One region of the Herbiconiux sp. FW305-C-125 genome, then DNA from elsewhere that is predicted to be linked to it. Evidence: predicted binding sites of a transcription regulator. Region 1 holds the regulator's gene; the other holds the start of a gene.

What was found. Region 1 encodes HrcA, which represses chaperone genes, less so after heat shock. Its sites were predicted from a motif close to TTNGCACTCGNNNNNNNCGAGTGCNAA; they were not measured.
Region 2: groL (chaperonin GroEL) is a predicted target of HrcA. The motif match lies at 2,741-2,767, and genes of this name have one in related genera.

Annotation. Positions count from the first base shown of each region.
Region 1 is NZ_JBYSYO010000003.1:86,947-97,792, forward strand. Features, by position in the region: gene AC3WLB_RS10740 (16S rRNA (uracil(1498)-N(3))-methyltransferase) at 1-536, opposite strand, end outside; gene dnaJ (molecular chaperone DnaJ) at 547-1,656, opposite strand; gene hrcA (heat-inducible transcriptional repressor HrcA) at 1,711-2,745, opposite strand; gene AC3WLB_RS10755 (DUF4870 domain-containing protein) at 2,914-3,429, shown strand; gene hemW (radical SAM family heme chaperone HemW) at 3,538-4,785, opposite strand; gene AC3WLB_RS10765 (DUF1990 domain-containing protein) at 4,790-5,458, opposite strand; gene lepA (translation elongation factor 4) at 5,455-7,305, opposite strand; gene AC3WLB_RS10775 (NAD-dependent epimerase/dehydratase family protein) at 7,416-8,303, shown strand; gene AC3WLB_RS10780 (ketopantoate reductase family protein) at 8,313-9,338, opposite strand; gene AC3WLB_RS10785 (aminotransferase class I/II-fold pyridoxal phosphate-dependent enzyme) at 9,338-10,846, opposite strand, start outside.
Region 2 is NZ_JBYSYO010000001.1:760,500-771,345, forward strand. Features, by position in the region: gene AC3WLB_RS03815 (LacI family DNA-binding transcriptional regulator) at 1-907, opposite strand, end outside; gene groL (chaperonin GroEL) at 1,077-2,696, opposite strand; gene AC3WLB_RS03825 (DUF3048 domain-containing protein) at 2,807-3,886, opposite strand; gene AC3WLB_RS03830 (cold-shock protein) at 3,958-4,161, opposite strand; gene AC3WLB_RS03835 (LytR C-terminal domain-containing protein) at 4,349-4,966, opposite strand; gene AC3WLB_RS03840 (DUF3263 domain-containing protein) at 4,981-5,268, opposite strand; gene AC3WLB_RS03845 (GNAT family N-acetyltransferase) at 5,379-5,852, opposite strand; gene msrB (peptide-methionine (R)-S-oxide reductase MsrB) at 5,914-6,315, shown strand; gene AC3WLB_RS03855 (nitroreductase) at 6,318-6,863, shown strand; gene AC3WLB_RS03860 (SDR family oxidoreductase) at 6,995-7,744, opposite strand; gene AC3WLB_RS03865 (hypothetical protein) at 7,741-8,208, opposite strand; gene sigJ (RNA polymerase sigma factor SigJ) at 8,292-9,209, shown strand; gene AC3WLB_RS03875 (MFS transporter) at 9,386-10,576, shown strand; gene AC3WLB_RS03880 (GNAT family N-acetyltransferase) at 10,586-10,846, shown strand, end outside.

The DNA.
Region 1 (10,846 bases):
AGCTCGGCGGTCGGCTCGAGCACGAGCATCCGGCTCTCCGCCGCCAGCGCCTCCAACGCGCGCAGGTCGGCCAGCCCGCTCACGGTCGGCACGAACGGCCGGATCGACTGCTTCGCCGCCTCCCGCACGATCGCGCCCCAGCGCTCGACGCCCTTGGCGACCTTCGCTCCGGCCCAGCGCGACACCGAACGCTCGGCCTGCCACGGCACGACCGCCGCGACCCCGAGCTCGGTCGCCGTCTGCACGGCGAGCTCGTCTCGGTCGCCCTTCGCGAGCGCCTGCACGAGCACGAGGGGTGGTGAGGGCTCCGGATGCCGGACCGCCGTCTCCACCGCCAGCTCGAGTTCACGCGCCTCGACCCGGGTGACCACCCCCGAGACGACGAGCCCGCGGCCGTCGCCGATGGCGGTGTGCTCGCCCACGCGCATCCGGTTCACCGTGGCGGCGTGCCGCGCCTCGTCGCCCGAGAGCACGACGACGTCGCCCAGGCCGTGCGGCACGGAGGCCAGGTCGTCGCGGAGGAAGAGCGAGCTCATCGGGCGCGGGTCAGACGTTGAGGAAGCGGTCGCGGAGCTTCGCGAACAAGCCCTGCTGGAAGTGCCCGAGGGTGGGCGCCGGGTACTTGTGCGCATCGGCGAGCTGCTTCACGAGCTCCTTCTGCTTGTGGTCGAGCTTCGTGGGCGTCACCACCTGCACCCCGACCCGAAGATCGCCGCGGCCGTTGCCGCGCAGGTGCGTGACGCCGCGGTTCTTCACCGTGATGACCTCGGCGCTCTGCGTGCCGGGCTTGATCTCGATCTCGATGTCGCCGTCGAGCGCCTGGACGGTGGTGGTGGTGCCGAGCACGGCGTCCCACATCTGCACCTCGAGGGTGCAGAGCAGGTCGTCGTCGTTGCGCGAGAAGACGTCGTGGTGCTTGACCTTCATCTCGAGGTAGATGTCGCCCTGCGGGCCGCCGGCCGGGCCGACCTCGCCCTGGCCGGGCAGCTGGAGGCGGAGGCCGGTGTCGACGCCCGCGGGGATGTCGACCGGGATGGTGCGACGAGCGCGCACCCGGCCCTGACCCTGGCAGGTGGGGCACGGGTTCGGGATGACCGTGCCGTAGCCGCGGCAGGTGCCGCACGGTGCGCTCGTCACCACGTTGCCGAGGAGGGAGCGCACGGTGCGCTGGATGGAGCCGGAGCCGCCGCAGATGTCGCAGGTGACCGGGGAGGTGCCCGGCTGGCAGCACGAGCCGTTGCAGGTCTCGCAGATCACGGCGGTGTCGACCTCGAGGTCGCGGTGGGTGCCGAAGATGACCTCGCCGAGGTCGACCTCCACCCGGAGCAGCGCATCCTGCCCGCGCTCGGCCCGCGATTTCGGGCCGCGGGAGGCGCCGCCCTGGCCGCCGAAGAAGGTCTCGAAGATGTCCCCGAACCCGCCGAAGCCCTGCGCGCCGCCGCCGAAGCCGGGCTGTGGGCCGCGGTCGTAGTCGCGGCGCTGCCCAGGGTCGCTCAGCACGTCGTAGGCGTGGGTGACCTGCTTGAACTTCTCCTGCGCATCCGGGCTCGGATTCACGTCGGGGTGCAGTTCGCGGGCCAACCTGCGGTAGGCCTTCTTGATCTCCTCGGGCGTCGCTTCGCGCGAGACGCCGAGCACGTCGTAATGGTCAGCCACCGGGGGCTTCTCCTTCGTATCGGTGAGGGTCGTGTAGCCGTGGCGGAGGAACGGTCAGTCTGCGCTGCCCGAGTCTCCGAGGGTGCGGGAGAGGTAACGCGCCACCGCGCGCACCGCCGAGATGTTGCTCGAGTAGTCCATGCGGGTGGGGCCGAGCACCCCGAGGCGGGACACCGAGGTGCCGATCCCGGAGTATCCGGAGGCGAGAATGGATGTCTCGCCGAGGCCGAACGATTCGTTCTCGCGGCCGATCGAGACGGTGACACCGCGCTGGTCGGCCTCCATCTCGCTGAACAGCCGCAGCAGCACCACCTGCTCCTCCACCGCCTCGAGCACGGGGAGGATGCTGCCGTGGAAGTCGTCCTCGGTGCGCACCAGGTTGGCCGCCCCGGCGATGAGCAGCTTCTCCTGCCGGTTGGCCGTGACCTGGTCGCGCAGGATGCCCGCCACCACCGAGACCGTCGGGGCGTGCTCGGGCGGGAAGCGGTCGGCGACGCCGGTGAGCGCGCTGGCGGCTTCGGTGAGGCCGAGTCCGCCGACGGCCTCGTTCAAGCGTGTGCGCAACTCGGCGATGAGCGCGTCGTCGATCTCGGCCGGCACGTCGACCACGCGCTGATCGACGTGGCCGCTGTCGGTGATGACGACGGTCATCAGGCGCCGCGGGGTGAGCGAGACCACCTCGACGTGGCGCACGCGCGCCTGGGAGAGCGAGGGGTACTGCACCAGGGCCACCTGATGGGTGAGCTGGGAGAGCAGGCGCACCGTGCGGGCCAGCACGTCGTCGACGTCGACGCTCGAGTCGAGGAAGGTCTCGATGGCGTGCCGCTGAGCGGGACTGAGCGGCCGGAGGTCGGCGAGGTGGTCGACGAAGAGGCGATAGCCCTTGTCGGTGGGCACCCGGCCGCTGGAGGTGTGCGGGGCGGTGATCAGCTCCTCTTCTTCGAGGAGCGCCATGTCATTGCGGATGGTGGCGGCCGACACGCCGAAGGAGTGCCGCTCGGCGATGCTCTTCGAACCGACCGGCTCGCGCGAGGCGACATAGTCCTGCACGATCACCCTGAGCACCTCGAGGCTGCGTTCCGAGACCATCGCACCCTCCTCGTATTGGCACTCACCACACCGGAGTGCCAATTATATCTCCGATTATGACGCGGGGGATGCGAACACCCTGAGCGGAAATCATTGCTGCCCGTCAGCCCGGGCGCTATCTTGTCTCTGTGCACGAGCCCGTGCATCCCACGTCTGAAAGGGCGAGACATGACTGACCCCAACGCAACACCGCCGTACGACCCGGCCGCCGGCCAGCCCACTCCCCCGGCCGGACAGCCGACACCTCCCCCCGGCTACCAGGCCCCGCCGCCCGGGTACCAGCAGCCCCAGCCGGGCTACCAGCAGCAGCCGGGCTACCAGCAGGCGCCCGCGGGCGCTCCGCTGTCGCCCGCCGAGGACAAGCAGTGGGCCTTCCTCGGACAGCTCGGTGGCATCCTCGGCTGGATCCCGCCGCTGATCATCTGGCTGGTGTTCAAGGACCGCGGTCCGCTGACCAACCAGGAGGCCAAGGAGTCCCTGAACTTCCAGATCACCGTGGCGATCTTCGTCGTGGGCCTCTACATCATCGGCACGATCACGGCGTTCATCTTCATCGGCTTCCTGTTCTACTTCCTCGCCTGGGCGGTGCAGATCGTCGGCCTCATCTTCGCGATCATCGCCGGCATCAAGGTGAACCAGGGCGGCACCTACCGCTACTTCTTCAACTTCCGCTTCATCAAGTAAGCGGAGGCGCAACGGCGAACGGCGTGTCCGTTCCCGTCTTCGGTTGGGCTTCGCCCAAAGGCGACGGGAACGGACACGCCGTTCGCCGTTGCTTGAGGGGTCGAGGCGTCAGGTGAGGCGGCGCACGACCGCGTCGGCCAGAAGCCGGCCCTGCAGGGTGAGCTCGAGGGTGCCGCGGAGGGCAGCCGGGCCGTCGATGAGACCCTCGGCGATGAGAGCGGCCACGGCGGGACGCGCCTCGGGCGCGAGCGTGCGCAGGTGCAGAGCGCCGCGCACGCGGGTGAGGAGGAGGATGCGCTCGAGTTCGCGCGCATCCGCACTGATCGTCTCGCGGCCGGCCGCGGGCGACTCCCCCGCCGCGATGCGCTGCGCGTACGCCGCCGGGTGCTTCACGTTCCACCATCGGGTGTCGCCGACGTAGCTGTGCGACCCCGGACCGATCCCCCACCAGTCGTTGCCCACCCAGTAGCCGAGGTTGTGGCGCGAGCGGTGCTCCGCGTCGCGGGCCCAGTTGCTCACCTCGTACCACTCGTAGCCTGCGGCTCCGAACGCGGCATCCGCCCGCTCGTACATGTCGGCCTGCAGGTCGTCGGAGGGCGCGGCCACCTGTCCGGACCGGATCTGGCGGGCGAGCTTCGTCCCCTCCTCCACGATGAGCGCGTAGGCCGAGATGTGATCGGGCCGCTCGGCCAGCACCGCGTCGATCGACCGCTGCCAGTCGTCGAGGCTCTCGCCCGGGGTGCCGTAGATGAGGTCGAGGCTGACGTCGAGACCGGCGTCCTTGGCCCAGCGCACCACATCCGGGATGCGCTCGGGGTCGTGCGTGCGCTCGAGGGTGGCGAGCACGTGCGGCACCGCCGACTGCATGCCGAAGCTCACCCGGGTGAAGCCGGCATCCGCGAGCGTCCGGAGGTAGGAGGCGTCGACGGAGTCGGGGTTGGCCTCGGTGGTGACCTCGGCTCCCGGGGCGATGCCCCAGGTGTCGCGGGCGGCGGCGAGCATCGCCACGAGCTGCCCGGCGGGGAGCAGGGTGGGTGTGCCGCCGCCGAAGAACACGGTGGCCAGCGGGCGAGCCGGCTGGCCGGATGCGTCGAGCACCCCCGCGGCGAACCGCATCTCGGCGATGGCCTGGCTCGCGTAGTCCGACTGCCGCACGCCGCGGAGCTCGGTGGCCGTGTAGGTGTTGAAGTCGCAGTAGCCGCAGCGCACACGGCAGAACGGCACGTGCACGTAGAGCCCGAAGCCGCGGGGCACGTCAGCACCGGCGTCGGCGGCTGCGGCTGCGGCTGCGGCCGCCGACGCAGGCAGCAGCCCGTCGACCGGCGCCGGATCTCCCAGCGGGAGAGTGGAGGGCATGACCCTAGACGCCCCGCGCGGGCGACAGCGAGCGCAGGTACCGGCGGGTGGCGCGCTCCTGCATCACCCGGAGCACGGGGTAGCCCAGCCAGTACAGCCACGACGAGGGCCGGGAGAAGGCGCGCACCACGACCCAGACCGAGTCGTCGCTGCGGTGTTCGACGGCGAAGAGCTCCTCGCCCGACTCGGGGTGGCCGGGCAGGGTGCCGTAGGCGAAGCCGCGCCGACCGGGCTCGTCGAGGAGGTAGACCACCCGCACGGGCGCGGCCACGGTGCGCCCGAGCAGACGGATGCCCACGACCGCCGTCATCCCCGGTGTGACGAGCGGGGTGCCGTCTTCGCCGTAGGCCTGCTCGGCGTCGGCGCTGCGCGGGCGGACGGGCGTGCCGGCGGCGTCGTAGACGAGGCCGGCGTAGTCGGTGTCGGTGGGGGCGGGCATCCGGATGTCGTCGACCGTCAGCCCCGAACCGCGCTGCACACCCCACGCCATGAGCTTCGCGCTCGCGGTCTCGAAGCGGGCTGCACCGGAGCCGATGCGCGCCTGGCGCTCCATCGGCCGGAAGCCCTTCGGCGGGTAGTAGAGCAGGTCGGGCGCCTGCGTCGCGCCGACGGCCGCGTAGCTGAGCGGTGCATCGCGCGGAGCGGCGGCGGGCAGCGCATCGGCCACGGTCACTTCTTGTCCTTCTTCTCGGTGTCGCCCGAGAGGGCCGCGATGAAGGCCTCCTGGGGCACCTCGACCCGGCCCACCATCTTCATGCGCTTCTTGCCCTCTTTCTGCTTCTCGAGCAGCTTGCGCTTGCGGGTGATGTCACCGCCGTAGCACTTGGCGAGAACGTCTTTGCGCATGGCACGGATCGACTCGCGCGCGATGATGCGGGCGCCGATCGCCGCCTGGATCGGCACCTCGAACTGCTGGCGCGGGATGAGCTCGCGGAGGCGCCCCGTCATCAGCACCCCGTAGGCGTAGGCCTTGTCGCGGTGCACGATGGCGCTGAACGCATCCACCTGCTCGCCCTGCAGCAGGATGTCGACCTTCACCAGATCGGCCTCCGCCTCGCCGGCGGGTTCGTAGTCGAGCGACGCGTAGCCGGCGGTCTTCGACTTGAGGTTGTCGAAGAAGTCGAACACGATCTCGCCGAGCGGCATCGTGTACTTGATCTCCACCCGGTCTTCACCGAGGAACTCCATGCCCTGCAGCGTGCCGCGCCGGCTCTGGCAGAGCTCCATGATGACGCCCACGTAGTCCTTCGGCGCGAGGATCGCGGCGTTCACCACGGGCTCCTTCACACTCGCGATCTTGCCGCCCGGGAACTCGCTGGGGTTCGTGACCGTGATGGTCTTCTTGTCTTCGGTCATCACTTCGTAGATCACGCTGGGTGCGGTGGCGATGAGGTCGAGACCGAACTCGCGCTCGAGGCGCTCAGAGATGATCTCGAGGTGCAGGAGCCCCAAGAACCCGCAGCGGAAGCCGAAGCCGAGAGCCACGGATGTCTCGGGCTCGTACACGAGGGCGGCGTCGCTGAGCTTCAGCTTGTCGAGCGCCTCGCGGAGCGCCGGGTAGTCGGTGCCGTCGAGCGGGTACAGGCCCGAGAACACCATCGGCAGCGGTTCGGTGTAGCCCGGCAGTGCCTCGGTCGCGGGCTTCGCGGCGCTGGTGACGGTGTCGCCCACCTTCGACTGGCGCACATCCTTCACGCCCGTGATGAGGTAGCCCACCTCGCCGACCGCGAGACCCTTGGAGGGGGTGGGCTCGGGGCTGGAGACGCCGATCTCGAGGATCTCGTGGGTGGCCCTCGTCGACATCATCTGGATGCGCTCGCGCGGGCTGAGCTTGCCGTCGATCATGCGCACGTAGGTGACCACGCCCCGGTAGGCGTCGTAGACGGAGTCGAAGATCATGGCGCGGGCCGGCGCCGCGAGGTCGCCGACCGGCGCCGGGATGAGCTCGGTGACGCGGTCGAGCAGGGCCTCGACGCCGAGCCCGGTCTTGCCGGAGACCCGCAGCACATCGTCGGGGCTGCCGCCGATGAGGCTCGCGAGCTCCTTCGCGTACTTGTCGGGATCGGCCGCCGGGAGGTCGATCTTGTTGAGCACCGGGATGATCGTGAGGTCGTTCTCGAGCGCGAGGTAGAGGTTCGCCAGGGTCTGGGCCTCGATGCCCTGAGCGGCGTCGACCAGCAGGATGGCGCCCTCGCAGGCGGCGAGGCTGCGGCTCACCTCGTAGGTGAAGTCGACGTGCCCGGGGGTGTCGATCATGTTGAGGGCGTAGGTCTGGTCGCCGAGGCGCCAGGGCATCCGCACCGCCTGGCTCTTGATGGTGATGCCGCGCTCACGCTCGATGTCCATGCGGTCGAGGTACTGCGCGCGCATGTCGCGGTCGCTGACGACACCGGTGATGCCGAGCATCCGGTCGGCCAGAGTGGACTTGCCGTGGTCGATGTGCGCGATGATGCAGAAATTGCGGATGAACGCGGGGTCGGTGGAGGCCGGTTCGAGTGCCTTCAGGGCTGTGGGGCTCACGCATTCCTCTTGATCGTCTGGGTCGCCACGCCGGTCTGCAACCGGAAAGAGGGGACGACCTATTCTGCCATGTCGGGCATGGAAGACGGATCGAGCGGTTGAATTGGGGTATGGCTATCCTCCTCACCGGCGCGACCGGTTTCATCGGCTCAACCGTCCTCCGTCACCTCCGCGAGCAGGGGCGCGACGTCGTCGCCCTCGTGCGGCGCCCCGACGCGATCCCCGAGGTCGAGGCGACGGGCGCCCGGGCGGTGCTCGGCAGCGTCACCGACCGCGAGCTCGTCACGCACCTCGCCATCGAGAGCGACGGCGTCATCCACCTCGCGGCCGACTCCGACGCCGCGGCCGCCGACGACGCCTTCGTCTCGGCGGCGTTCGCCGGGCTCGAGGGCAGCGACAAGCCCTACGTGCACACGGGCGGCATCTGGGTGTTCGGCTCCGGCGATGCGATCACCGAGCGCTCGGCGCTCGACCCGCCGGAGCTGACCGCGTGGCGGCTGCCCATCGAGGCGCGGGTGCGCTCGGCGGCCGGCATCAAGACGACGATCATCGCGCCCGCGATCGTGTTCGGGCGGGGCCAGGGCATCCCGTCGCTGATCCAGGATGCGCCGCGCGGGTCGGGGGTCGCGCCGGCCCTCTCGCTCATCGGCTCCGGCGAGCAGCACTGGACGACCGTGCACGTCGACGACCTGGCCGAGCTGTACCTGCTGGCCTTCGACCTCGCGTCGCCCGGTTCGTACTACATCGGGGCGAGCGGGCAGAATCCGACCGTGTGGGAGCTCGGCGAGGCGGCGGCGACGGCGGCCGGGCTCGACGGGCGGGTGGCTCCGTCGTCGGTCGAGGAGACGCGGGAGCGGCTGGGCTCGGCGGCGTTCGCCGACGCGCTGCTGCTCGACCAGCAGGCCACCGGCTCGGCGGCCCGCATCGACCTGGGGTGGGAGCCGAACGGGCCCGCGCTCGTGGACGAGCTGCGGTCGGGCGCGTACCTCGGGAGCTGACGGGCAGCGTCAGACGGGGATGGCGCGTGCGACCTCGGCGGGGGTGAGGAAGTCCCCCTCGGCCTCGACCCGATGCACGAGGCCGACCAACCGGGCGTTGACCGGGGCGTCGAGGTGCACCTCGCGCGCCGCTTCGACGACGGCGCCGTTGAGGTGGTCGATCTCCGTCCGCTGACCGCGACGGATGCTCTGCAGCGTCGACCCGGGGTTCGGCGTCGCGCCGATCCGGCGGGACATCAGCCGGGGCAGCAGCTGGGCGAGCGCGCGCGGGGCGGCGGCGAAGACGCGGAGCAGCGGGTCACTGAGACCGAGCAGCGTCTCGAAGTGCACTCCGCGGGCCCGGGCCACGGCGACCGCCTCGCGCATGCTGGCGGTGAGCACGGCCCGCAGCCGCGCGTCGGCGATCGTCTCCTGCACCGAGAGCCCGGTGATGGCCGGCAGGGCGTTGATCTGGTTGACGATCAGCTTGGTCCACTGGGCGCCGGCGAAGTTCGCGGTGGTCTTGACCGGCAGGAACCCGCCGAGCACGGAGCTCGCGAGCGCGAGCGCCGCGGCCGCGTCGGGAGTACCGCCTCTGCCGGCCGCGCGGGCGGGGCGGGCGGGGATGCCGAGGTAAGTGGTGGCCGGGGTCGTGATGGCGACCTCGCCCGGCGAGAGGTATGAGGCCGCGAACAGGGCGAGTCCGCCCACCACGGGCGACGTGGGCAGTGCGGCCGCCGCCTCCGCCCCGCCGAGACCGTTCTGCACCACCACGACGGGGACGCCGCCGAGGAACGCGGCGTTCGCGCCGAGCGCGGCCCGGGCATCCTGTGCTTTCACGGTCAGCACGGCGAGTTCAGGACGTTCGTCGAGCACAGCGGATGCGCGGGGCCGCGCCCGGTGGTCGCCCCAGTGACCCGAGAGGTGCAGCCCGCCGGCGCGGATCGCGTCGAGTTGGGGGCCCCGCGCGGTCACGGTCACGTCGTGGCCCGCGCGATCGGCGAGAGCGGCGATCACGCCACCGACCGCGCCGGCGCCGATGACGGCGATGCGCATCAGAGCTCCCGTCCGTAGGCGCGGGACGGCTCAATGCCGGGCGGGTTCTCGCGGTCGGGCATCCGGGTGAAGCCCATCGACTCGTAGAGCTGGTGCGCCGTGGTCATGGCGGTGCCGCTGTTCATCACGACGCGGCTCGCGCCGCGAGCGCGGGCGGTCTCCAGAACGAATTCGGTGAGACGGCGGCCGATGCCGCGACCACGGGCGGCCGGGTCGACCGCGAGCAGGCGGAATTCGAGCTCGCCCTCGCGCGCGAGCCCGGTGAGGGATTCGCCCGGTCGCGGCAGCGTGACCGAGCCGAGCACGGCGCCGGTCGCGGCATCGACCGCCACCCACACCTCCGCCGACTCGACGTGCGTGCCGACGGAGCGCACCTCCTCGGCGTACGCGCCCCCGATCGCGAAGTCGTGGGCGTAAGCCGCGTGCCGTTGCTCGCCGGCGAGCGCGATCTCGTCGGGGCGGATCGGGCGGATGACGATGGCGGGGCCGGCGTCTGAGGCCGAGCCGGCGTCGGCCGCCGGACCGGCTCCTGCTGGGGCGGGGAGCCGCCGGACGCCGGTGAGCAGGTCGTCACGGGCGGCGGCGACACACAGGCGCACCCAGCCCTCGCCCATGCGCCCGAACGCGCTGCCCGGTGCCACGGCCACCCGCTGCTCGAGCAGGAAGCGCTCGGCCCAGGCCGCCACGTCACCGTCGGTGGCATGCGAGACGTCGACCCACAGATAGAACGCTCCGGCCGGCTCGAGGTAGCGGATGCCGCGCTCCCGCAGCACCGCCGTGGCCGCGGCGAGGTTCTCGCGGTAGTGGGCGGAGGCATCCGTCACCCCCTGCTGCGAACCGGTCAGCGCCGCGACCACCGCACGTTGCGCGGGGGTGTTGATGCAGCTGATCATCGCCTCCTGCGCCGAACGGAGGAGCGGCGCGAAGCCCGGCGGGGTGAGCAGCCAGCCCACCCGGGCGCCGGTGAGCGCGTAGGTCTTCGAGGCCGAGAACACCGTGAACACGCGGTCGTCGGCTGCGTCGAGACTCGCCATGCTGACGTGCGGAATGCTGTAGGTGAAGCGCTCGTAGACCTCGTCGCTGATCACCCAGAGGTCGTGCTCGCGGGCGAAGTCGAGGAGGTCCTGCAGGGTCGCGCGGTCGAAGACGGCGCCGAGCGGGTTCGAGGGCGAGTTGACGATGAGGGCGCGGGTGCGGTCGGTGACGAGTCGGGCGAGCTCGGCGAGGTCGGGCACGAACGCGTTCTCGGGCCGGAGGGGGTAGGGCACCGGCGTCGCTGAGAGCAGGTGCGCGTTCATGGTGAAAGTCGTGTAGCCCGGGTCGGGCACGAGGATCTCGTCGCCCGGATCGAGCACGAGGCTCATCGCGAGGTGGAGGCCCTGCGTCGCGCCGTGGGTCACCCAGACCTGCTCGGGGTCGGTGCGGATGCCGTTGCGCTCGGCCACCGTGCGCACGATCGCGTCGCGGAGCGGGGCGATGCCGCCGTTCGGTGTGTAGCGGGCGTCGCC
Region 2 (10,846 bases), on a different contig from region 1:
CGACGGCGCGCCGGCCGAGTTCATCGGCGGCGCTGTCGATCGCGGAGTACGGGAGCGAGAAGGTGCGGGCGAAGTCGTCGGAGTAGCGGCCGATCACCGAGATGTCGGCCGGCGCCGAGAGCCCCCGCGAGTGCAGCACGTTCGGCAGTGCGGCGGCGGCGGCTTCGTTGTTCAGCAGCAGACCGGTGGCCGACGGATGCTCGTCGAGCAGCCGCTCGAGCTCGATCCCGATCTCGGGCTGGCTCGAGGAGCCGAAGTGGTGGTGCAGCTCGATGCCGAGTTCGGCGGCGCGCTGCTGGGCGGCGTTGGCGAGACGCCAGACGTAGGCCCCGCCGCGTTCGAGCACGTGCTCGGGCTGGGAGACGAGGATGAGCGAGCGGTGACCGAGCTCGTGCAGTGTCTCGACCATGAGGCGGCCGGCGGCCACGAAGTCGAGGTCGAAGACGTCGATCCCGGACGGGTCGCCCGGCAGGCCGACCAGCGAGCCGGGCTGTGCGGCCGAGCGGAGGATGTCGAGGCGGTCGTCGTTCTCGGCCACGTTGAGCAGGATGAAGCCGTCGACCATCCGCGAGTCGGAGATGCGCTTGAGGGCTGCGACGCCGTCCTCGTCGGTGAGGAGGAGGGTGTCGTAGCCGGCCTCGCGGGCGCGGTTCGTGACGCCGAGGATGTACTGCAGCATGGCGGGCGCGAACTCGTCCTCGAGGAAGCGGGCCAGGAGGCCGAGCACCTTGGTCTGCGACGTGGCGAGCGCCTTCGCCCCCGCGTTGGGCGTGTAGCCGAGGTTGCGCACGGCCTCTTCGACCTTCTCGCGGACCTCGGGCGAGATGGAGCGCTTGCCCGACAGGGCGTACGACGCCGTGCTGCGGGACACTCCCGCTACGCGGGCCACGTCTCCGATCGTCACCATGAGGTCTCCATCGTCCTGCCGTCACATTGTCGTCGAACCGGTTCGATTCGAACCGGTTCGACACTAACAAAGACGGCCCCCCACCGCAAGAGCCCCCAGGAACGCCGAAGGGCGGCCCCCGGAGGGACCGCCCTTGGCAGTGGTGGTGCTGAGCCCGAAGGCGCGGGGACTAGAAGTCCATGCCGCCCGTGGGGTCGCCGGCCGGGGCCGGGTTCTTCTCGGGCTTGTCGGCCACGACGACCTCGGTCGTGAGGAACAGACCGGCGATCGACGCGGCGTTCTGCAGCGCCGAGCGGGTGACCTTGGCCGGGTCGATGATGCCCGCCGACAGCAGGTCGACGTACTCACCGGTCGCGGCGTTCAGGCCCCAGCCGTAGTCGAGGTCGCGCACCTTGGCGGCGACGACACCCGGCTCCATGCCCGCGTTGAACGCGATCTGCTTCAGCGGAGCCTCGATGGCCACCTTCACGATGTTCGCACCGGTCGCCTCGTCGCCCGAGAGCTCGAGGCTCTCGAACGCGGTCTTGCCGGCCTGAATGAGGGCCACGCCACCACCGGCGACGATGCCCTCCTCGACGGCGGCCTTCGCGTTGCGCACGGCGTCTTCGATGCGGTGCTTGCGCTCCTTGAGCTCGACCTCGGTCGCGGCACCGGCCTTGATGACCGCCACACCGCCGGCGAGCTTCGCGAGGCGCTCCTGGAGCTTCTCGCGGTCGTAGTCGCTGTCGGTGTTCTCGATCTCGGCACGGATCTGCGCCACGCGACCGGCGATGGCCTCGGGGTCGCCCGCGCCCTCGACGATGGTGGTCTCGTCCTTGGTGATGACGACCTTGCGGGCCTGACCGAGCAGGTCGAGGGTGACGTTCTCGAGCTTGAGACCGACCTCCTCGGAGATGACCTGGCCGCCGGTGAGGATCGCGATGTCCTGCAGCTGCGCCTTACGACGGTCGCCGAAGCCGGGAGCCTTGACGGCGACCGACTTGAAGATGCCGCGGATCTTGTTCACGACGAGCGTGGCCAGAGCCTCGCCGTCGACGTCCTCGGCGATGATGAGCAGCTGCTTGCCGGTCTGGATGACCTTGTCGACGATGGGCAGCAGGTCCTTGATGTTCGAGACCTTGCTGTTCACGATCAGGATGTAGGGGTCTTCGAAGACCGCTTCCTGACGCTCGGGGTCGGTGACGAAGTAGGCCGAAAGGTAACCCTTGTCGAAGCGCATGCCCTCGGTGAGCTCGAGCTCGGTGCCGAAGGTGTTCGACTCCTCGACGGTGACGACGCCTTCCTTGCCCACCTTGTCGATGGCCTCGGCGATGATCGCGCCGATCTCAGGGTCGGCAGCCGAGATGGAAGCGGTCGCGGCGATCTCTTCCTTGGTCTCGATCTCCTTGGCGTTCTTGATCAGCTCGGCCGAGACGGCGGCGACGGCCTTCTCGATGCCCTTCTTGAGCGAGATCGGGTCGGCGCCGGCGGCCACGTTGCGGAGGCCTTCCTTGACCAGGGCCTGAGCGAGCACGGTGGCGGTGGTGGTGCCGTCGCCTGCGACGTCGTCGGTCTTCTTGGCGACCTCCTTGACGAGCTCCGCACCGATCTTCTCGTACGGGTCGTCGAGCTCGATCTCCTTGGCGATGGAGACACCGTCGTTCGTGATGGTGGGGGCGCCCCACTTCTTCTCCAGCACGACGTTGCGGCCGCGCGGGCCGAGCGTCACCTTGACGGCGTCGGCGAGGGTGTTGAGGCCGCGCTCGAGGCCGCGGCGGGCCTCCTCATCGAAAGCAATGATCTTTGCCATGTGTGTTTCTCGTCCTCCCTGGACGTCTTCAAAGATTCCGTGGGTTAGCACTCAGAGTTCACGAGTGCTAAAGCAATACTGGCACTCGCAGGGTGGGAGTGCAAGTGAGCTCAGCCCGCGGGCGCGGTGGTCGGCGCGGTGACGGTGACGCTCCCCTGCTCCAGCGGCACGAGCTCCACCCAGGTGCTGCCCGGGGCGAGACGCACGGTGGCACCGAGATCGTCGACGAGACGGATGGGGGCGCCCTGAGCATCCTTCGTCCAGGTCGCGTGCACGGTCTTGCCGCCGCTCGACACCCAGGCTTCGCCCGAGGCGACCATGACCGCGCGCGGCACCTCGGCGTCGTAGTCGTAGACCTCGTCGACCCGCAGCGTCACCACGTTGCTGGCGGCGAGTTGCGCCCCCGCCGAATCGAGGTCGGGCGCGCCCTCCTGCGACCGGAGGAACATCGAAGCGGATGCGTCCCACGCCCAGCTGGGGTACCGGGCATCCGAGAACACCAGGTCGAGCGTGCCGGTCGGCGCGCCGTCGACCCCGGCGGTCGACGACGCGGCGTCGAAGGCGTAGGCGAACTGCTGGGCCGGCGGAGCGAGGTCGGCGTGCTCGGCCGCGAGCTCGGCGGCCTTCACCATCACGTCGTGCGGGCTGTCGCGGTCGTCGGCGCGGAAGAAGGTCGCCTCGGTGTCGCTCTGCCCGTGGATGGCGCTGTAGACCGGCGCCTGGCGCATCAGCTCGACGAACTGCTCCTGGCCGCCTGAGAACGCGACGATGCCGCCGAGCGGGGAGAGGATGTCGGGATCCATGGGCCGGATCGACCGCACCGGGCCGACCAGCTCCGGCAGGTCGGATTGCCACACGGCGACGTAGCGCGTGAGGCCGCCCTCGACCAGCTCCTCGAACACGAGGTCGGCGCGCTCGAGCCCGACCTGGGGGCGGGCATCCTCGTGGTTGTCGATCTTCGCCGCGAGCGCCGGACTCGTCAGGCTGCCCACCGGCACCAGAGTGCCGCGCAGTGGAGCGGGCTCAGTGGGCGGCGGCGTCTGGTAACCCGATGACGAGCCGGCGGTGGGCGTCACCACCGCGGCCGGTGGTGCCGCGGTCGGCGCCGTGCAGGCGGCGACCGCCGACATCGAGAGCGCGAGCGCCGCACCGGATGCGATGCGCAGCGCGCCTCGACGTCGGCTCTTCACGCCCACAGACTAACGCCGCGCGGCGTCAGCATCGGCGCACACCGTCGTGCGCCGCAGAACGGGCGAGGTGATCAGGCAAGCCGGACGGACTCGGCCTGAGGCCCCTTCGCGCCGGTGCCCACTTCGAAGACGACCTGCTGGCCCTCTTCGAGGACCTTGTAGCCTGCCATGTCGATGGCGGAGTAGTGGACGAAAACGTCCTGCCCACCGCCGTCGACCGTGATGAAGCCGTAGCCCTTTTCAGCGTTGAACCACTTCACGGTTCCATTCGCCATTGTTACTCCCGAGTGCTGTGTTTCTGCAGTGGTGACACAGTTGCCACGACCACTTCCAAATCCTAGGGGCGCGGATTCGGGCGAGAAAGGCTCGAGCGGCAAAATCGGCAGATCGTGACCGCAACTCAACACGACGGAAACACGCGCGTAATATTGCGGCCCGGATGCCCGGGTCAGTCGCCGGGCACTACTCGGTTCCGTCGGCCGGAGCCACGGCCGGCGGCACCTCACTCGTCCCGCCGTCGAGGCCGGGGCCGGCGTAGTCGGTGCCGAGCACCACGGTGAGGGCTGCACCCTGGAAGGTCGAGGACTGCTCGGTCGCGACCCCGCCCAGCAGTTGTGCGAGGCCGAGCGCCGCCGCCTCGTTCGCCGGGTCTTCGTAGTAGACGGTGGTGGTGGCGAAGTCGGTGGAGCTCGCGTTGGCCATGGTGCCCACGTTCCAGCCGGCCTCGGTCGCGGCCTGGCCGACCCGACCGGCGAGACCCACGTTCTCGGTGCCGTTCAGCACCGTCACCGCGAGGGTGCCGTCGGTGACCGGGGTGATCGTCGGAGTGGGCGTCGGGGTCTCGGACGGCACCGCGGTGCCGCCTCCGCTCCCGCCGCCGCCGAACGCATCCGTGAACTGGATGTTGTTGTTGATCACCGCCAGGTAGGTCACGCCCCCGCCCACGAGCAGGGCGGTGGCGAGTGCCGCCCAGGCCACCACGATCCAGCCGCGGCCGCGCGCGCGTGGTCCGCGGTGCGCGCCGACGCGATCGGGGTGGGCGGGCAGACGGTCGAAGCTGTCCTCAGAGAAACGGGCCATGCGGAGGTGAAGTCCTAGTCGTCGCGCGACAGCAGTCGTGCGGAGCGCGCGGCCATTCGCGCATCCCGCACCCGCTGAAGCCTCTTGATGAGCATCGGATCGTGTGCGAGAGCGGCCGGGGAGTCGATCAGCGCACCGAGAAGTTGATAGTACCGGGCCGAAGAGAGTCCGAACTCCTTGCGGATGGCCTGCTCCTTCGCCCCGGCGTGCTTCCACCACGCGCGTTCGAAGCTCAGGATGCGGGCGTCGCGGTCGCTCAGCGCGGCCGGGGCACCCGGCTGCTGCTCTTCGGCGGCGGCCATCCCACTCCTTCCTCTGCGCGCGTTTTCGCCATCATATGTGCGCACGCCTCAACGCCCGCCGATAGCGGCGGCGGGCCGCGCGATCGGCGCGGCGCGGCGCGCGGCGCGACTCAGTCGGCGCTGTCGTCGTTGCCCGGCCGGAACATCGAGACGTGCGGGATGCCCGCCTCGACGAACTCCTCACCGAACGCCACGAACCCGAACCGTGCGTACAACGGTGCGATGTAGCTCTGCGCGTGCAACAGCATCGACTCGTCGCCGAACTGGTCGAGCACCTGGGCGATGAGCACCTGAGCGAGCCCCTGACCGCGGAACTCCGGATGCACGACCACGCGCCCGATCAGCCGGCGCGCGTCTTCGTGCTCGGGCTCCGCATCCGTCAGCACCCGCAGGTAGGCCACCGTCCGGTCGCCCTCCGCGATCCAGTAGTGGATGGTCTCGGGCTCGGCGTCGCGCCAGTCGAGCTCGGTCTCGTCGACCTTCTGCTCCACGAAGAAGACATCGGTGCGGAGCTTGAGAAAGGCGTAGAGCTCGGCCGTGCTGAGCTCGGCCCAGCGCTTCTGAACAAGGGAATGGGCAGGCACCTGCCAGAGTTTACTGAAATGATTGATGGTCGACCCGCCCGAATCCGTTCCAGGGAGCAGCATGTCCTACGAGGTTGAGAAGTCCGACGACGCCTGGCGCGCCGAGCTGTCGAGCGAGGAGTACGCGGTGCTCCGGCAGGCGGCGACGGAGCGCCCATGGACGGGCGAGCTCCTCGACGAGAACCGGGAGGGCGTCTACAAGTGCAAGGCCTGCGGGCAGGAGCTGTTCCGCAGCACCACGAAGTTCGACTCGCACTGCGGCTGGCCGAGCTTCTACGACCCCACCGGCTCCGACGCGGTGGAGCTCATCGAAGACCGCTCGCTCGGCATGGTGCGCACCGAGGTGCGCTGCTCGAACTGCGGCTCGCACCTCGGGCACCTCTTCGACGACGCCCCGCAGACCCCCACCGGCGACCGCTACTGCATGAACTCCATCTCGCTGAGCTTCGAGGCGGCCGAGTAACGGTGCCCGGCGTCAGAGCCGCGATGCTCGCCCGGCGGTCCTCGTCGAAGGTGACGGATGCGGCACCCACGCCCGCCGAGGTCGCCGACCTCGTCGAGGCGGCCGGCCAGCTCGCCGACCACAGCGGGCTGCGGCCGTGGCGGGTGATCGAGATCCGCGGCGAGGCGCGCGACATCCTCGGCGACGCGCTCGCGGCGGCCGACGGCGGGCGGGATGCCGAGAAGTTCCGCGGCAAGGCGCGCCGTGCGCCGCTCGTGCTCGCGGTGGTCGCGTCGTTCCGGCCGAGCCACAAGGTGCCGCGCTGGGAGCAGGAGGCGGTGGCCGCCGGCGTCGCGCACGGGCTGATGCTGCTGCTCGACGACGAGGGCTGGGGCGTCATCTGGCGCACCGGTGAACTCACCCGCACGAAGCCCGTGCGGGCGGCGCACCGGCTCGGCGAGCACGAGGAGCTGCTCGGCTGGCTCTACGTCGGGGGCCTGCCCGACCGGGGCAAGAAGGAGCGCCCGAAGGGCCGCATCCGCGTGGCGGAGCACCTCTCGTCGCTCTGACGCGCTGCCCACCCTCCGCCGCGCACTCCTCCAGCCCCGCACGGGAACGACGGAGTTTCGGGGCCGCTGACGGGAACGACGGATGCTCGCTCCGACGTTGCCGCGAGCATCCGTCGTTCCGGACGGGCGTCTCAGAGCGCGGCCAGCCACTCCTCGAAGGTCTGCGTGCCGCGGCGGGCGCCGGCGCCGGCCAGCAGGGTGCCGTCGCGGAGGGCGCGGCCCCACACGCCGGGCAGCGGCACCTGCAGCACCGGGCGCCGAAGCCCGGTCGCAGCGAGGTAACGGCGCACAAGATCGGCCATGTTCTCGGTGTGCGGGCCACCCAGATCGCGGTCGAGACCGCGAGGTGCGCCGAGCGCGATCTCCACCAGAACCGCCGCGACCTCGGCCGCCGCGACCGGCTGCGACTGCATCGTCGGCACGAGTTGCACCGGTCCGATCCGGCCCTGCTGCACCATCTGAGCCGCGAACTCGTGGAACTGGGTGGCGCGCAGGATGCTCCAGCCCCCGCCCGAGGCCATCACGAGGTCTTCCTGCAGCTTCTTGCCGGCGTAGTACGCCGAGGGCGCCGCGGCGGCCCCGACGATCGAGAGCGCGACGTGGTGCGGCACACCCGCGGCCCGTTCCGCCGCCAGCAGTGTGCGGGTGACGGCACCGAAGAACGCGGTCGAAGCCCGCGCCGACGTCGTGCTGACCGAGGAGACGTCGATCACGGCGTCGCTGCCGCCCAGCGCAGCCGCGACGGCGGGCACCGCGCCCACCGCGGTGAGGTCGTGCCCGGCCGAGCGACTGAGCACGACGGCATCGCGCCCGGATGCTCGCAGCACGTCGACGACGTGCCGCCCCACCGCGCCCGTCCCGCCCGCGACCGCGACCCTCATCGTGCCAGCCCCTCGAGGTCGCGGTCGGCCACGACGGTGAGCCGCGCATCCGCCGGCGTCACCGTGACGGGACGCGCCGGCAGGGCGAGCAGCACGCCGAGGGCGAGGCTGACACCGAGACTGACCACGTTGCCGACGACGTCGACCGCCGAACCCTCCAGGTGCAGCAGGTGGTAGCCGTAGTGGATGGCGCCGAACACCGCCCAGCCGAGCCCCACCACGCGCGCCGGCGCCGCCGTGCGCGCGGCGATCGCCGCCACGCTCGCGGCGGTGAGGCCGAGGTACAGCCCGCCGACGTCGCGCACGAGGTGCTCGTTGAAGGGCCCGTCGACCGAGACCCAGGTGAGCCCGAACCCGGGGAAGGCGTCGTAGAAGGAGTGGGGGAAGAAGGCGGCCCACACGCCCACGTAGGCGCCGAGGAGCGCCGCCGCGGCGAGCAGGATGCGTCGAGGTGTGCTGTTCATATCTCTCTGGACGGAATGACGGCAGAAAGTGTGACCCGCATCCGGGAGTCGCGAGATGATGGGCGCAAGCAAGGGAGTTCCCGATGACCGCACCCGACGATCGCGGCGACGTCGACGCCGAGGTGATCGGCGAGCGCCGGCACCTGATGAGCTTGGCGTACCGGATGCTCGGCACCGTCGCCGAGGCCGAAGACGCCGTGCAGGAGACGTACACGCGCTGGTACCGCCTGTCGCCGGCCGAGCGCGATGCGATCGAGGTGCCGCGTGCCTGGCTGACCCGGGTGGCGAGCCGCGTCTGCCTCGACGTGCTCGGCTCCGCGCGGGCGCGCCGCGAACGCTACGTCGGCCCGTGGCTGCCCGAGCCGGTGCCGTCGGACACCTTCGCGGGCACCGTCACGAGCCGGTCGCACGAACCGCAGGATCCGCTCGACCGGGCGACGCTCGACGACTCGGTGAGCACGGCACTCCTGCTGGTGCTGGAGGCGATGACCCCGGCGGAGCGGGTCGCGTTCGTATTGCACGACGTGTTCGCCGTGCCGTTCGAGGAGATCGCCGAGACGGTCGGCCGCACCCCGGCCGCGTGCCGCAAGCTCGCGGCCTCGGCGCGGCGCCGGGTGGCGGCCAGCCGGGTGCGTCAGGTCTCGCGGGCTCAGCACGACGCGGTGGTGCGGGCCTTCTCGGCGGCCGCGCGTTCGGGTGATCTGACCGCGCTCATCGCGGTGCTCGACCCCGATGTCGTGCTCCGCTCCGACGGGGGCGGAGTCGTGTCCGCTGCCCGCAACCCGGTGTCCGGCGCCGACCACGTGGCGCGGTTCCTGGTCGGGCTGCTCACGAAACGGCCGAGCCTCGAGGTGGTCGACCAGGAGACGCCCGACGGGCTCGGGTTCGCCATCTGGGAGGAGGGCCGGATCATCGGGGTGGCGACGCTGCACGTCGTCGAGGGGTCGGTGGCCGACGTGTGGATCGTCGTGAACCCCGACAAGCTGTCGCTCTGGAACTGACGGTGCGGCGCGCGGCGGACGCGCATCCGGCCGTGCTCTACGATTGACCGGTGACTGAACTGGACTCGACTCCAGTCAATGAAGACTCCCCCGCCGCTCCCGCCGCTCCCGCCGCCTCCGCTACCACCGGCCAGGACACCGACGCCGGCCCGGCCCCGCTCGAGCACGTCGGCACCGTGCGCCGCTGGCTCGCCATCGTGGCGCTCGCGCTCGGCGGTTTCGGCATCGGGGTCACCGAGTTCGTGACGATGGGGCTGCTGCCGAACATCGCGCAGGACCTGCTGCCCGCGACGTACGCCGTCGATCCGGAGTCGGCAAACGCATCCGTCGGTCACCTGGTGTCGGCCTACGCGCTCGGTGTGGTCGTCGGCGCTCCGACCATCGCGGCGCTCGCCGCCCGCTGGCCGCGAAAACGGCTGCTGGTGGTGCTCGTGTCGGTGTTCGTGGCCGGCAACCTGCTCTCGGCGGTGCTGCCCTCGTTCGGGCTGGTGCTCGCCGCACGCTTTCTCAGCGGCCTGCCGCACGGCGCCTACTTCGGCATCGCCTCGCTCGTAGCGGCATCGCTGATGGGGCCCGGCCGGCGCGCTCGTGGCGTCGCCTTCGTGCTGGGCGGGCTCGCCATCGCGAACGTGGTCGGGGTGCCGGCAGGAACCTTCCTCGGCCAGCAGTACGGCTGGCGGAGCGCGTACCTCCTGGTCACCGTCATCTTCGCCGTGGCGCTCGTGGCGATCGTCGTGGCGGTGCCGTTCCGGCCGGGTGATCCACGGGCGACCCTCCGCAACGAGCTGAGCGCGTTCACCCGTCTGCAGGTGTGGCTGACGCTCATCCTCGGGTCCGTCGGTTTCGGCGGCATCTTCGCCGTCTACACCTACGTGGCGCCCGTGGTCACCGACGTGGCGGGGCTGCCGGCGGCGTTCGTGCCGTGGGCGCTCGTGGTGTTCGGCATCGGCATGACGACGGGCACGTTCGTGAGCGGCTGGCTGGCCGATCGCTCCGTCACCAGCGCCCTCCTCATCAGTCTCGGCGCCGTGGGCGTCTCGGTGCTCGGCTTCGCCCTGTTCGGTGGCTCCGCAGCGGGCATCATCGTGTTCCTGCTGCTCATCGGGGCGTGCGCGGGCGCCTGTTCGCCCGCCATCCAGACCCGGCTCATGGACGTCTCGCACAACGCCCAGTCGATCGCCGCGGCCCTCAACCACTCGGCGCTCAACATCGGCAACAGCCTCGGCGCATTCCTCGGCGGCCTCGCGATCGCCGGCGGGTTCGGCTACCTCTCGCCCGCCCTGGTCGGCGTCGGACTCGCGGCGGCCGGTTTCGCGGTGCTGCTCGTCTCACTCGGCATCGATCGCCGGAGGCGCCTCGCTCGCTAGGGTGTGGACATGTCCGTGCGCCGCGCCACCCTCGACGACCTCGACGAGCTCGCTCCGCTGTTCGACGCCTACCGCGCCTTCTACGGCCTCCCGATCGACCCAGCGGAGCCGTCGGCCGCGCGCGACTACCTCGCCGAACGGATGCGCCAGGGCGAGTCGATCGTGCTCGTCGCCCCGTCGTCGGCCACGTCCGCACCGGACCCGACTGCTGCGCCCGCGCGGCTCGACGGTTTCACCCAGCTCTACCCGACGTTCTGCTCGCTCGAGCTC